One region of the Nitrospira sp. Nam74 genome, then DNA from elsewhere that is predicted to be linked to it. Evidence: riboswitches for the same ligand, from Rfam matches in the RefSeq annotation. Region 1 holds a riboswitch; the other holds the start of a gene.

Evidence for each region. Region 1 has a riboswitch for cobalamin ahead of ACWHYZ_RS07770 (ABC transporter substrate-binding protein). Riboswitches for the same ligand answer to the same signal wherever they lie in the genome.
Region 2: linked by a shared signal. The riboswitch ahead of ACWHYZ_RS18035 (TonB-dependent receptor plug domain-containing protein) and the one ahead of ACWHYZ_RS07770 (ABC transporter substrate-binding protein) in region 1 are both predicted to bind cobalamin.

What each region holds. Positions count from the first base shown of each region.
Region 1 is NZ_OZ224220.1:1,606,696-1,614,529, reverse strand. Features, by position in the region: gene ACWHYZ_RS07800 (chemotaxis protein CheW) at 1-477, opposite strand, end outside; gene ACWHYZ_RS07795 (response regulator transcription factor) at 499-861, opposite strand; gene ACWHYZ_RS07790 (Tll0287-like domain-containing protein) at 919-1,656, opposite strand; gene ACWHYZ_RS07785 (cob(I)yrinic acid a,c-diamide adenosyltransferase) at 2,130-2,726, opposite strand; gene ACWHYZ_RS07780 (ABC transporter ATP-binding protein) at 3,050-3,913, opposite strand; gene ACWHYZ_RS07775 (FecCD family ABC transporter permease) at 3,919-5,049, opposite strand; gene ACWHYZ_RS07770 (ABC transporter substrate-binding protein) at 5,046-5,927, opposite strand; cobalamin riboswitch at 6,119-6,363, opposite strand; gene ACWHYZ_RS07765 (hypothetical protein) at 6,358-6,936, opposite strand; gene ACWHYZ_RS07760 (peptidase MA family metallohydrolase) at 7,124-7,834, shown strand, end outside.
Region 2 is NZ_OZ224220.1:3,832,226-3,840,059, reverse strand. Features, by position in the region: gene ACWHYZ_RS18050 (tetratricopeptide repeat protein) at 207-494, shown strand; gene ACWHYZ_RS18045 (nuclear transport factor 2 family protein) at 887-1,240, shown strand; gene ACWHYZ_RS18040 (carbon-nitrogen hydrolase family protein) at 1,594-2,466, opposite strand; cobalamin riboswitch at 2,627-2,797, shown strand; cobalamin riboswitch at 3,334-3,526, shown strand; gene ACWHYZ_RS18035 (TonB-dependent receptor plug domain-containing protein) at 3,555-5,495, shown strand; gene ACWHYZ_RS18030 (metalloregulator ArsR/SmtB family transcription factor) at 5,549-5,830, shown strand; gene ACWHYZ_RS18025 (hypothetical protein) at 5,860-6,162, opposite strand; gene ACWHYZ_RS18020 (hypothetical protein) at 6,132-6,419, opposite strand; gene ACWHYZ_RS18015 (ZIP family metal transporter) at 7,157-7,834, shown strand, end outside.

The DNA.
Region 1 (7,834 bases):
CTCCTCAAAGACCGCCGGAATCTCGAGTACGCCTCCCATACGTTCTTCTATGCAGAGCACAGCGGTGACAAAAGGCGTAGAGTTTCCCCGTGCATTCTGGACGGCCGGAAGAAACTGGTCGCGTTGAATGCTTCGAATCTCGGGAACCTGCTGAACCAATACGGCCAACAGTTGAACCCCATGTCGAACGACGACGGCATACGGAAGCGCGGGACCTGCCGTCGCGAGATGCAACAAGGGACGAAGATCCACGAGGGGGATGATTAACCCTCGCAGATTGGCGACGCCAACTAAGACTTCCGGCATCCCGGGTACGGGAGTAATGAAGTCGACTTCAAACACTTCACTCACACTGTGCAAGTCGATCGCAAATAGCTCTTCACCCAATCTGACCAAACAGACGCGGACGTGCGCCTCGGCGTGTGATTGTCCCCTCACGGGATCGAGCCGTTGTACGGACGACGCTACAGTTTCCATAGGAGCGCGCCTCTTGCCCGACTAATTGAGCACCTTCTTAACGGTCGCCACCAAATCCTCTCCTTTGAATGGCTTGACGAGATAGGCGTTTGCGCCTTGCTGCTGGCCCCAAAATTTATCGCTTTCCTGTCCTTTGGAGGTACACAGAACCACAGGAATTCCCTTAAATCGGTCATCGGCTTTCAGATCCCGGCACGCTTGAAATCCATTTCGTCCCGGCATCACGACATCCAGCACAATGGCGTCGGGACGCTCGATGAGAAGTTTCTCTTCCAGTTTTTCGGTATTGGGGTAGCTGACGACAGTATGACTTGCGCCCTTCAGGACGCCCTCGATCAGCTGTAACTCGGCATACGAATCATCAACGACGACAATCTTGCTCATTGCTTCCCCCTCTTAAGAACGAATAGTGGCTGATTGTTGACTCGGCGCTCGGCGTTTCTATTGATGGATTGGAATGACGAGGCTGATCGCGCCGGCCAGGCCGCCTTCTTTCAACCCCTCTTTCTTATTCCCCGTCAGATCTTTCTCGCCCTTTGGATCGCCATGGCATTTAAGACATGTCGCCATAGCATATTCGGGTGTCATGATTCGAAACGCCGGCCGTCCCTCGTACATGACGGTCCGGCTGTACTCCTTGCCTTTCGGATAACTGGGATCTGAGAACATCTTCAGCACTTCAGCTTCGAAGTCATCAGGTTTATTAGTGGGGAACCGATAATCAACCGCCGTTAATTTCAATTTGATACCGGTTTTGTGCAAAAATTTTTCACCTGTTTTTCGTCCCCAGACGGCGGGAATCATTCCCTTAAACCCGATACCCTGTTTATTGATCACGGGCTGCGCTTCAGCGATCACCTCTTTACCGGATTCGACGAGCGCCAACAAAATCTTGTTATAGGGCGTGCTGTTCGGTTGACGAAGATCGATTTTTGTCGTCTCCCGATACTTCTCGATCATCTTGTCCGCCATATATTCGGGTGTAAATCCTTTGTTTCCTTTACCGGCATCATTGATTAACTCCTGATGCGCCGAGATGACGCTTCGGCCGGATTGCAACAGCTTCACGAGCAGTTCGCCGGTTTCAGCCTCATTCCCCGCGCTGACCGGTGTCGTCCACAACACGGCGACTGCCAAGAGCACCGTACCTGCCCCTAGAACTGAGGATATGCCTTTCATAACGCCCTCCGTGTTGTCTAAATATAGCTAATGATTTGAAAAGCGGAATTTCAGGTCAGTAGAGTAACTATAGTAAGTACATCGAACAGAGGGGCGAGCAAATTCGATGCCTCGTCAAATTACGTAGAAGGTAAATAGTGCCGCTGAAAAAGCGACATGATCACAATGGATTAGAGGAATCGGCCTAGTACGATGAAGGAGAGAGATTGCAGAAGAGCAGGTCTATCGAGAGCCGTCTGTACAATTTCCGTCGCAAGTGACTAAATTTGGCAGTGTGGGATGAAAAGAGGAATGACTGAGCAGGAAAGCATAAGGAAACCCAACGTCATTTTGTATTGTTGCCGAACCGGGTTAGACGAGGCCGTTCAATAGAACACGTCCAGCATGAAGGCGAAGGTCACGGCGGTTACCGACACCCATGAAAGCTAGAGTAACGACGCCGGTAGTGCGCGACAGAAGACGGCATGGCGTTGCTATTTTCTTTGCGAATCACGCTCCCAAAGAAATTCAGGTTCGGCGCGTCGTTTAGCAATCCACCGAGCCCACACAAAGAGAGCATCACTCAGGCGATTCAAGAACGTGATCAGCACGGGATCGACCGCTTCTTGACGCGCCAGTCCCACGCATATACGTTCCGCCCGTCGGCAGACTGTCCTCGCTTGGTGCAAAAACCCAGACACTTTCCCACCGCCTGGCAAAATAAATTCCTTGAGCGGCGCCAAATCCTCCTGACACGCATCAATTGAGTGCTCCAGCTTGAGCACGTCCTTTTCTGTCACGCGTGGCATATTGGGAAACACTTGGCCGGGCGCAGTCGCCAGCAGGCTGCCGAGATCGAAGAGCTTGTTTTGCACCCAGCGAAGCGTCTCTTCCAAATGTTTGGCTGTCTCAGTTGCCTTGTTGTCCCCATTCTCCGCGTTCCCCACGCGCACCACCCCGATTAATGCATTGAGCTCGTCGACCGTTCCATAAGCCTCGACCCGCAGACTGTCCTTCCAGACTTCCTGCCCGCCGGCTAACCGAGTCTTTCCAGCGTCTCCGGTACGTGTGTAGACTTTAGTAATGCGCATCTCTGCTCCCCTTTCTCCTTCACCTTAGGTTTGCTCAAAACGATAGCTCAGGCCACCATAGGCCGTGAGCCGAGGCGCCGGCATGATAAACCGTTCGGGCGCGCCGCCCCCTGGGCTCAGTTCCCAGCTCCGGCTGAAGGCTGATTGGTCACGCTTTGACAAAGGCAGTGGCGAAATGCACGTTTGCTCCCCGCTTACAGTGGCAGCACCGCGATGGCTTCTCACCATCTTCTCCGGCACCGACAATCTTCCTCTAATACGCTCCTATGAACGGTTTGTGCCTTGTAACACCTGTAAGAGGATTGGCACTCGCCCGTCCGGCTCTAATGTTTGCTCGATACACGATCATCGAATGCGGCCGAGGGCAACGTCACTCGAGGCACACCGGACATTGGATGGCGATCCACGAGAACCGGGCAGCCGTAAACCGTCTCGATCGTACCGGGCTGAATTACCTCATCCGGCGTGCCCATTTTGAAGAGGGCGCCCTGGTTCAGCAATAACAGCCGATCGCAATACTGACTGGCGAGGTTCAGATCATGGGACACCCATATGACCGTCAAGCCGCTTTGCTGATTCATATGATGCAGAACGGTGCAGATCTCCACCTGATGGTTTAAATCGAGAAATGCCGTAGGCTCGTCTAACAGCAAGATGCGTGGAGTCTGAGCTAATGCACGCGCAATCAACACGCGTTGTCGTTCACCACTCGAGACTTCACCGACACTGCGACGTGCGAGATGGAGGACACCCATCGTGGCCATCGCCTGCTCAGCGACCGTGAGATCCTCTTGGTCTTCCCATCCGAATGCGCCAAAGGTCGTCTCGCTATGATGAGGAAACCGGCCCATCAGGACAATCTCAAAACTGGTAAATGGGAACAGATGCGCGGGTTCCTGTGGAACAAACGCTACGGAACGCGCGATCGTGTTCTGGGGCAGTGCGCGGAGGTCTTCATGAAACAGCTGGATCGATCCTTCATCCGGCTGCAAAATTTTGGCGAGCAGCTTCAGCAACGAGGTTTTTCCTGAGCCGTTTGGGCCGATAATCCCGAGAATTTCCCCTTGTGCCACACGAAAATTCATGCCGCGGAGCGACCACGACTGCGCATCTGAGGTCCCATGTCTATATTGAAAGCCGAGCTGATGGACGATGTAGGCAGGTATGGATTGATCGATGCCCATCATGGCATTTAACAAGAAAAAGAGAGTCGGGCCTTGCGATAGAGGAGGAAGTAGAGGAAACATGGACCGCCCACAAGGGCGGTAATCACGCCGACTGGGATCTCCGACGGCGCGAGTACGGAACGCGCCACCGCATCCGCCGCGGCTAAGAATGCGCCTCCGGCCAAGATCGATGCCGGCAGCAAGACGCGATGATCGGGGCCGACCAGCATGCGCACTGCGTGCGGCACCATCATGCCGATAAATCCGATCAGACCGCTGACGGAGACCACCGCCCCGGTCAGTAAGGCGGAAATGATAAAAATAGTTCTCTTCACTCTTTCCACTTCAATGCCTAAGGACTTTGCCGATTCTTCACCCAACGTCAACACATTTAGCGCACGAGCCTGCCCCAACAACATGAGGCCTCCACCAGCGATATAGACTGTCAGGATCGCCAGCGCCGGATAACCCGGGGCAGTCAGCGTCCCCATCAGCCATCCCGTCATGGCAAATGATCGAGCGGGGCTCATGATCGAGGTCACGAACATGATGAGCGCCGAAAAAATGGCATTCAAAACGACGCCGGCCAGCAGGAGCGTCTGCACAGGGAGGGCACCGGACGAGGTGGCGACTCGATAGACAATGGCCAAGGCTAACAAGCCTCCACCAAATGCGCATAATGGAAGCGTCGAAAAGGCGAGGAGAGACGCTTCCAGGCCCATCAAGATGGCAAGCGCCGCCCCCAAGGCGGCCCCGCTGGAAATGCCGAGCACATACGGATCAGCCAGTGGATTGCGCAACATGGCTTGCAGGGCCGTGCCGACGGCGGCTAAAGAGCCGCCGACGATAAACGCGAGCAACACACGGGGCAATCGTAAATGCAGCAGAATGACAGCCGTCGGGTCGGCTGATTCGAGACTCGTTCCACCGTCTCTCAACATCTGCAACAAGATCGAGATAGCCTGCCTTGGCCCAATCGCTTCCGTTCCGAAGTGTAGAGAGAATAGCGCGACTAGCAGACTGAGGGCTGACAGCACCAAGAGCGTGACCGTCCACCGTCGTCGCGTCAGAACGGACACGGTCGGAGCGATGTGCACGCGTTCAATGGTACCGCCTTCCATGACAACCGGCTGCGGCTCAACAAAAGACCGTTTCATGGCTCGTCCTTTGCGAATGCTTCCGGATGAATCGCACGTGCCAACTGTTCCAGGCCGTCCACCATCCGGGGACCAGGCCGATCCAGCAGCACGCTGGGAATGCGAACGAATCGCGATTGCCTCACTGCGGAGAGTCTCGTCCAGCGCTTCCACTGCTGCTGCTCTTCGTCAGGGATCCCTTCCTCCTTGCCGACCGGAAAGAGGAGAATTTCCGGGTCATCGCGCAAGACTTCTTCCATTGTGATCCGCGGATAGGCCGTCTGCGCGTCAGCGGCGATGTTTGTGGCTCCCGCTAATTGGATGATCTGATGGATGAAGCTACCGGGACCAACCGTCATCAGGGGATTGCTGTTCAGCACGTACAGCAGCCGCGGATGCGGCAGGTCTTTGGTCAGTTCGGACACCTCGGTCATCCGCCGCCGCATGACCATGACCAATTCGTCCGCCTCTTTTGTGTGATTGAGCATCCGTCCCAACAGATGCAGATGAGACAGAACCTGTTCGACCGTCTTGGCCTCGAGAATGAAGACGGGAATCTTGAGCTGCTCGAAGGTGGTTAAGAGATCCGACCGCATTGGAAGCGTCAGGATCAAATCGGGGCGCTGGGTCACGATGGCTTCCACATTAGGATGGAGGCCGCCTACTTTTGTTTTGTGCGTGGCCTCCGGGGGATAATCGCAAAATTGAGTGACACCAACAATATGCTCGCCCAAGCCAAGGGCGAACAGAATCTCCGTTACATTCGGCGCGAGCGACACGATCCTCGTCGGGGCTTTAGCGAAAAAGATCTTGCGACCGACATCGTCGACGAACGTCCGCGGTGCCAGATTGGCCATAAATGGCATCCCAGTAAGAATGCCTTGTTGCCGTCGCTTCATCGTAACGTCATCCATCTCATAGGCCGCAGCCAGACGGGCGGAAGGGAACACGACTAGGATCAGCGCCCACACGATAACGGCACGCCGACACGATCTATGAGGCCAATGTGTAAACAAAAAATCCTCAAGGCCTGGAGACCCTGAGGATTGCACCCGCTTCTTCACCCTCAGCCTTTCCCCAGCCCACGAGGGAAAGACAATTGGCACGGGCAGGTTTTCTGACTTCTGGTTCCTTCTACTCCCCGCGCCTTCCCGTATGTGGAAGCACTCAGCCTTCAGCTCGGAGCTGACTACTGATGGCTCCCTTTCAACAGTGGCATTGGCGGGTTTCGTCCCCAGTTACAGCGGCGGGACCGCGAGGGATTCACACCCCCTTCCCTACACCCGGGCCGAACGTGTGGCGTCACCCTAAGAGACCTGCGCAATCTTGTCAAGGCGAAAGTTGGCGCTCAAGGCGCTCCCAGCGCTTCGACCGCGGCATCTGCCCCTCTCGCACCGCTTCCATCTGGTGTTCTCCGGATTCATCTTCCGGGTACAACCGTAAGAGAAAGGCTTCGAGCGGTCCGGCAGAATCGGGCCGAATAAATTGATCGAATTGTTGCAAGAGTGCGGCGCGCTCCGCTTCCAACCCCTGCCGATAGGTGCGATCTTCAGGATCTAAGATGATCCAGAGTTTGGACAGGTTGACATTCCGAAGGTCCCCGACGACTGAACCGGCTTGCAGCAAGGCCTCTTCATCTCTATCCGCGGCTTGGCCGCCCAAACTCTCGCGCAGCGCAGATTCAAAATACTTCAGGATGACGTCCTGGAATTGCATGTGCGCCGCCAGGTAAAGCTGCGCCGCCTGCTGCTCATGTCCTTCTTTGGTTAGGACATCGGCTTGCCGCGACAATTCCTGCCCCTTCATGAAGGAATTGGCGGCCGCGTGAGATGGAGAGCCGACCAGGACGGATCCGACCACTACAAGAATGAGAGAAATGACGGGGTGAATCCTGCGAGAACATCCCATACGGAAAACCATTGCCATCACAATTCCACTATTATACTGTGCGGCCTCATTGAGGCACAGGTCAGAAAACCCTGTAAGTACCGAGACGGTCGCATGCCCGACTCATGCTGTTCATAGACAGATCGGGCATTTCACCTATACTTTAGTCAGTTCACCGCGATTCATTTCCGAACCACACACATACCCCATGCAAACCATACAAACTGAACGCGGAAGTGTCGGCACACTCTTGGCATTGCTGGTGCTCTGCATCGGGCTGTACGCCGGGCATCAACTATGGCTAAAGCACCAAGATGCTGGGGTCTTGAAGGCGCCGACCACCGTGGGGCCCGCTCCACATTTGACCGATGAACAGGTACACATCGAACTGGCACCGACGCCACAACCGGTCCAGATACCCACCTCGCCCTATGCCGGAATGTTAACCGGCATCAGTCAGATGATCGAACAGGGCAAACTGAAAGAGGCTCAGGGTAAGTTACAGGCCTTGTCTCCGGATGCCCTGACGGACATGGCGATTCGTCTCAATGTTGCCACACTCTGGAATAGTCTCGGCGTCCATCAGTCGCAGGCTGCCGGAATGATGGGGGCTGGCGCTTTCGCGTACAAGACTGCCGTGTCCATCAATCCACGCAACTCACCCGCATACATCAATATGGTGCTGGCCTATTGGGAATTAAAAGACCCCGCACTTACGACCGAGATGCTTGAAGAAGCCATACGGCTAGCGCCCGAGCAGGCTATGCCGCACCTCATCCTCGCACAACGATTCATCGAGAAGGACGAATTGTCGAACGCCACCACGCACCTGGAGCATGCTAAATCGCACTCCGCCGATTCGCCGCAGACTCAATCGTTCCTCAACAGCCAAATTGCCTATATCGAGAAAGCCAGAAAG
Region 2 (7,834 bases), 2.2 Mb from region 1:
CGAAAAAAAAAGGCCGGCGGCATCCCGCCATGGTATTCCGAAGGCCGATACTACCCGATCCCGTATTTTAGAAATACTGTTGGGTCAGCACATTGATCAGATCGACGCCAACAAATGTTTTTGCTGGTGGCTGCGGCAGCGGAATGACATGGGTCCCTGACGCGTTATACACGGTGTAGGACTGAAAATGCGAGCTCTCGATCAAAATGCAAGCACTGGGCGCCGAGCATCCAGATGTCGCAGCCGTACTCAATAAGCTGGCCAGCCTCGAGGGCGCCGAAGAGGCATTGCTCGACGCCGAGATCAAATATCGAGACGCGCTATCCGTGTTCGAGCGCGCGTGGGGTCAGGATCATCCTCGTGTCGGATCGGTGCTCAATAATCTAGCCATTTTTCATGCCGACGCAGGTCGATACGGTGAAGCGAAACTCGCCTATCTACGCTCACTCTCAATCATGGAACAGGCGTTCGGGGCACAGCATCTCATGTCGTGACCATTTGGAGAATGGCGCGATGCTGTTGCGAGGAATCAGTCGACCGTTCGAAGCCGAGGTGGTTGGCCGCCCGCATTGCCGCCATCCGAACCAAGCAGATGCAATCGGCCCTCTGATGTGCCGCAGCTGGCCTTGACTATCAGGGCGCTGACCGGTCCCAAATGGCACCGGGTCATTGAACAAGTCATCGTCCGTGGCAGCTCGCCGGAATCGCATCGGATCTACCGGCATGCGCTTCACAGCGGTACTGTACCGGAACGTCGCGAAGAGCAAGCGCTACATGTGTAAGGCCGCTGATAGCTAGACACTTGAGTTCCACTGGCTCGCCTCTGCTCGATGTGCTAAAAGGGGCCCTCGGCCTTCAAAACCGGATCCCAACCGCGGAGGATTCGATGCTCACTCAAGAGTTTGCCAAGCAGTTTGCCAGCGACTGGATCGATGCCTGGAATGATCATGCCGTTGACCGAGTTCTGGCGCATTATGCGGACGATTTTGAAATGTCCTCCCCGTTGATCGTTAAGATCGCCGGCCAACCCTCCGGCAAGCTGAAGGGCAAGCACGCTGTCGGGGCGTACTGGCGTAAGGCCCTCGAGCAACTGGGGCCGATCCGCTTGGAGCTGCATATGACGTTGGTCGGGACTGACAGCCTCGTCCTCTACTATCGAGGACGCCGGGGGATGGCAGCGGAGGTCTTCTTCTTCAACAGCGCCGGACAGGTAACGCGCGCGGCCGCTCACTACGCGTAGCCGAGGAAGGCACGAATTGACAGGGGCATTCAGGTCATTGCCGCTATCCACGCCAATACTCAAACGGATCAAACAAGTCGCGTATTAAGTCCGCTCCTAGTCAGTGCTCACATCCGTCGTGATCCCGACGTGGGGGAGGTGGGGGACATCTATAGCAATGCATTGTCCTACCATGAAGTTCTTGCAACATGGCGTCCGCCTTCACCTTCCTAATCTTGCGCTAACTTCTGCCTCCTGTCGGCACGCCTGTTTTGTAGCTTTGAGTGTGGCTCCCATTCCGACGGTCTGATATGAGCTGAGGTCTAGGCTTTTGTTGGACGGCGGATATGATGCTCCCGTGCTGTCTTCCTACTCTAAAGGAAGACTCTCTGGTATTCCTGCGAGACCAAATTCTGGCTCTTCGTGTCCCAGTCGATTACAAATATGGCGGAACGTTCCGAGGACATAGACAGTAGCCGCCGCCCGTCTTTCACGACGACACTCTGGGCCTCAGTAAAATTGAGCGTACGGTCGGGCCCGGTCCGATTGCAAACCAAGAGCGGGAGTCCGGTATCGCGCGTACACCGCTCCCACTCACCGTTCGGGCCATGGAGTCCGGGCGCCCAGGCAGCCGCTGAGACTAAGAATTGAGCTTCCTGTGCTTTGAGGCTTTCAGCGATGTCCGGGGAAAATGCGTCGGCGCAAATGAGGATTCCGACAAGATCGAACGGAGGAACGGGAAGGGGAACGACGCGTTCCCCAGGATTCGACCACGACTCTGACCCGACACGGAGCGTATTGATCTTGCGGTGACAGCCTATAACAGTGCCGTCAGACGCGATGACGCAGACAGAGTTATGCAGCTTCTGAGTATGCGGGTCGCGTTCCGGAACGGACAAGAAGACCGTGACGTTCAGACGGGAGATCAAACCACAGACATGCTTCATCCAAGGATCCGGTTGAGGCACGATCCAGTCCGTGCCGATCTCGTCGGCGAAGGTGTAGCCAGTGGTGCTCAGTTCGGGAGTCAGGATCCATGCGGCGCGCCATTCCGCTGCGGTGACAAGAGCTTTTTCCAGGAGACGTCGGTTGTACGCTAGGTCGCCCGCTCTGGGCGCGAGATGGAGGAGGGCGATTCGCAACGTGCGAGTCGATCCAGCTTCGAGTCCTGCCGTATGGGCAATAAGAGTGCTCGCGAGGCCGCCCACGCTTGCCTGGAGAAATTGGCGCCGGTTCAAGTTCATCATTCCCTCATCGGCGGATGCAACATACCATCCAGCAGTGCGCAATTCCACTATGTCCCGAAGTGCGCTGCCGACTTGATGGACACTCGATTCGCTTCTGAATACAGAAGACTGATCGACAATGGACTTCAGACTTGACAGAACAAGTCCGCGTCCTCTACTGTGCGCCCGTAATACTCCGGTCTAAGGGAAGAGGGTGCAAACCTTCACGGTCCCGCCGCTGTAACTGGGGACACCGCCGACTATACCTGTCACTGTTCGTTCTCGCGAATGGGAAGACGTCGGCGGTGAGTGAACCAGGAGTCAGAAGACCTGGCTGGAGCTAAAGACTGCTAATCTTCCGTGGGGTGAAGAGAAGCGTGAGGATCGTGGCGGGAGTAATCCTCGAGGTCGCGTTTGCGAATCGACCCCGGGGATTTTTGATTTGTCCGCATTACGTCCTCGACCTCCCGGCCCTCTCTGCGGCGTACGTCTCATTAGATATCTGATTGCTCGCCTCGTTGGTCGGCGGTTGCTCACCAGAAACCGCGCTCGACCTACTAGACTGACCCATCTCCTTCGCCTTCAGTGTTCCATCTTTGTGCCCGTCCGCGCGCCTCTCGCGTGGATCGACCCAAACACGTGGTTTCCAAGGAATCGGGTGTTATTGAGAACTGGTAGGCGTCAATCTGTCCAGAACCTGGTTTGCGTGCGACCAGTCGCGTCGACGGGGCGGGTCATTTCAGCGACATCAAATTCGCTCAGCCTCCTCTGGAGTCCACGTCTGCGAGATGAACGAGAGGCCCTACGGGCAACAACGTTAACTGAAGGGAGAAGGAGGCTTGTAGTTGGTCCACTCATCGGATTTTTAGGAGGGTACGTAGTCATGGATTAAGAGGATTCTCAACGAGCTGCGGAAAGCAACAATCCGTAGCGCCGGGGAAGATGGTGCAAAACCATCACGGTGCCGCCACTGTAAGCGGGGAGTGACCTTGCCATAACGCCACTGTGGATGTCGATCCATGGGAAGGTGCAAGGAAGCGACGATCCGCGAGTCAGGAGACCCGGACTGCCGATATACCGTTCAATCCTTCGAGCATAAGGGGATGGGTATGACATATCAGATTGTGCGAACAGGGCTGATGATTATGTGTTGCTCCAGTGCGTGGTGGGCTCAGTGGGCGGCGGCCGAAGAACCGGCGGAAAAGCCGATCGAAGTTCAGGACGTCATCATCAGCGCGACAAAGACCCCGCTGCCTGCGAGCCAAGTGACGAGTGCTGTCGAGGTGATTACCGGAGAAGAGATGCAGCAAAGGAAAATCAAAACCGTCGTCGATGCACTCCGGCTTGCGCAAGGTGTCGTGGCATTTTCTAACGGTGGTCCGGGAACTTTGGCACAGGTGCGAATGCGCGGAGCAAGCAGCGCTCAAACCATGGTAGTGCTGGACGGCACCATCATGAACAGTCCGACGGATAGCGCCTTCGACTTTGCGAACCTGACAGCCGAGAACATTGAACGCATCGAAATTCTTCGGGGCGCTCAAAGCATGCTGTGGGGATCGGATGCGATTGGCGGCGTGATCAACATTATTACAAAGCGAGGCACAGGGAAACCGACCGTCAGTAGCTTTTTTGAGTATGGTTCCTTTGCCACCATTCGGGAAGGCGCACAAGCGTCAGGAGCCAGAGGGCCTGTCGATTTCTCGATGTCACTCTCGCGCTGGGATACGAGTAATTTCTCCGCCGTGAACTATAGACGTGGCGCGGCCGAACGAGATGGATTCCATAACTGGCAGGCTTCTTCAAAGCTGGGGGTGACTCTACCGAGAGACGGTCGGCTGGAATTTAGTCTCCGTTGGTGGAACTCAGACGTCAATCTGGACAGCGCATTCGGCAACAGTGCCTTCGATGTATTCGGTTCCAAGCAGACGAGCCGGAATCTGACCCTCAGTGCGAGGTACGAACAGCCGATCACTGCTTGGTGGTCGCAAAAGCTCACATTGGCCCAGACCGATCAACGGGTCTTATTTACAAGCGGGACGCTTCAGAGAGAGATCATGACTGGGGTCGTGAGTACACCGTTTCCCTCTCCATCCGATATCTCGATTTTGAATCATCGACTTGAATGGCAGCACAACTTCCAGATCGCGAAACCCTTGCTCCTAACAGCCGGATATCAATTCCGTGACGGACTGGGAAATGCCGGGTCATCCTTCGGCACTGACCAGCCTCAGAGAATTCTCAGGTCGAATGCCGGGTTTGCAGAAGCGCACGTGAATATTTGGGAGCGGCTGTTGATGACGGCCGGTGTACGGCAAGACAGCTACAACGTATTCGGGGACGCCACCACCTATCGCGTCACGGCGGGATATCTCATTCCCGAAACAGGCACAAAAATACGCGGTAGCTATGCGACAGGATTTCGCGCTCCATCGTTAAACGAATTGTTTTTCCAAAACTTCGGCAACCCCGATCTTAAACCGGAAAAAAGCAAAAGCATGGATGTGGGGGTGGAGCAGCGTCTGTTCAAGGATCGCTTACAGATCAACGCCGGCTATTTCTGGAATCACTTCACCGATCAGATCGTGAACGTGACGTCGGCCACGTGTCCTCCTGCCACCTTCGGATTCTGCCCTCAGAATATTCAAGAGTCGAGAAGTGAAGGGGTGGAAGCCGGTTTTCAACTGGCAGTGTTCAATAATGTTAGCCTGAAGGGCCAGTATACCTACACACAGACCAAGGATGTTTCAACCGGTCTTCGGCTCCCTCGCTGGCCCCTCCATCAAGCGAGCATCATTGCGGGGTATCAGCCCCTTGAACGTCTGCTTCTGAATGTCGAATATCGGTATGTGGGAACACGATTCAATGATACTGAGAATACGCAGAAGATGAGTCCCTTCGGAGTCGTGAATGCTCAGGTTACCTATAATGTAACCAAGCAGTTCCAAGTATACGGTCGCGTCGATAATCTCTTCAATGAAAAGTACGAAGAAATCCTCTTCTTCGGTACACCCATTCGGTCTGTCTACGGCGGCATCAGAGTGACGTTATAGGACTACCATGCCTATTAATATTTATTGATATATCGTAGGTCATGCCCCCTACCATGCGACTCAAGAAGACGGCGTTGTTTTTTCACGCCTTGTCCGACGAGAGACGACTGGCATTGCTCGACCGCTTGAAAGGCGGGGAGCATTGCGTCTGCGGACTCACGGATGCTATGAATCCCGGACAATCACGATTGCCATTTCATCTCAAGCTGCTCACGGATGCGGCGCTCCTTCGGGACCGTCGAGAAGGCCGAGACCGAGGGAGCTACTACCGCGTCAAGGGCAGGGACTGGAACGAAGTGATCGCGGAAGAACTTTCAGCGGCAGACGTGTTGTGAAACCCTACACCTCGCACCTGGCTCGAGGATTACCTGATCCGCTGCAGCAAGAACCCCGGTGCCAATAGTGCACGACAGCCCTCCTGGAGCATCACAGGCACCATGGATAGTGCGGCCACCGGATCGGCCCACCACCATCCCAACGTGGCGTTGAGGACTAGTCCGATCAGGAGGGTCCCGGACAAGTAGAGGGCGATTTGCGTTTGGCGAGTTTCGGCCTCCAAGGCTGCGCTCCCGAGACACTCCGCCACACGTCGCTTCGAGGCGGCAAGCCACGGCAATAGGGTGAGTGAACCGATGGCTAGGATGATGCCGATCCAACTCTCTGCCATCGTTCGATGCTCATCTTGTGCGCGTTCCGTTCAACGTGCCGTTTGGCCTTGCCGTCGTGCTCGGCCCGTAAGCGCCGGAGGGCAGCGAGACTACTGATGACCTCAATAGCCGAATCGAAGGCAAATCCGAGAAGGGCAATGCTGCCCGCGAGGAGAGCCGCAATGAAGCCGACGGTGGATTCGATTACGTTCCACCCGATCGTCAGATACTGTAACCATTGCCCGTGGCTGTTCGCCGCATCGGTGTTACACGGCATTCCCACGACCCTTCTCCGCTGAAGGAGCAGACTCCTCGGTCAATTGCGACTGCACGAGCTTCCGGCACAGCTGCATCGCGCGCGACTGGAGAACGAGACGTCGCATCACATTAAACGGTTTGCCTTCTCGGAGGTTCCTTCCGCACGGCATCGCAAGAATCAACCAAGTTGCGGATCGGTCGCCGAAGAGCAGCCATGTGTCACCTCTCTTGTCTCAACCGTACGTCGAGAGGGACGTGACCGACAAGGGGCGGTGAGGCGAAGATCTGTCCTTGCAGAGGCGGTTGATACCTGGACCGAGCGCCTACGCAAGAGCGTCGTCCAAAAGCAGAAGGCGTTCTCGCGAGGCTCATCAAGCACCCATGGACGCGGCCTTCGCTGTCTCGGGGCACGAACCGTTCATCGTCCTAGCGTGGGCGTCGGTCGTCTGGACAAACACCAACTATTCCAGTTCGGCTGATCTCATGTTGGGCGAGTGAGAGACGTCCTTGCCTCCTCTTGCGTCGTCACTCGAGGCGACAGGAGGACTGTACAGTGGAACCGCCGTACCATCGCGCAGTCTCCCGGCGGCCGTGGCACCATGATGTCTCGTGATGCTGACTCACCGACTTGCTTGATCTCTAACCCATATCCACCTTAATGGAGTGGGATAGCCACCGACGCCCTGATTAACTGAAGCCCGATACTCGTTCCCCCTGTCCCACCTGAAGATATCAATACCACTCAACGAGGCCCGCATGCTGGAAGCCGCTTTTTGGGGATGGGTCACCGGAGCAGCGCTCGTGCTTGGCGCATTCCTCGGTTATTTCTCGCGATTACCGCGGCCATGGATCGCAGCCATCATGGCTTTCGGCAGTGGCATTCTGATGGCAGCCTTGTCGTTTGACCTCTTCGAGGAAGCCTATGCGAGGGGCGGGGCGTTGGTCAGTTCCTTAGGATTTCTTACGAGTGCTGTCTTCTACACCATCCCCAACTGGTATCTGGAGAAACGGGGGGCGCAATCGCGCAAGCAGACGGGGGGTCAGCAACCGGCTGAAGATGATCAGCCAGGAAGTGGCCTCGCAATCGCTCTCGGGGCTTCTTTAGATGGGATTCCGGAATCGCTCGTCATCGGGCTGAGTCTGCTCCATGGTCGGCGGGTGAGTATGGTGGCGGTGATAGCGATTTTTCTGTCCAACATTCCTGAAGGGTTGGCGAGTGCAGCAGGCCTTCGAGAGGCAGGAAGTCCCCGCTACGCATTAGGGTTATGGGGCGTGATTGCGTTGGCGTTGGGCATCGTCGCCCTCGTCGGCTACGTCATATTTCAAGGCGTCTCGCCTGATGTCATCGCAGCGTCCTTAGCTCTTGGTGCTGGGGCGATCCTAACCATGATTGTGCACACCATGATTCCCGAAGCATTTGCTGTAACACAGCAC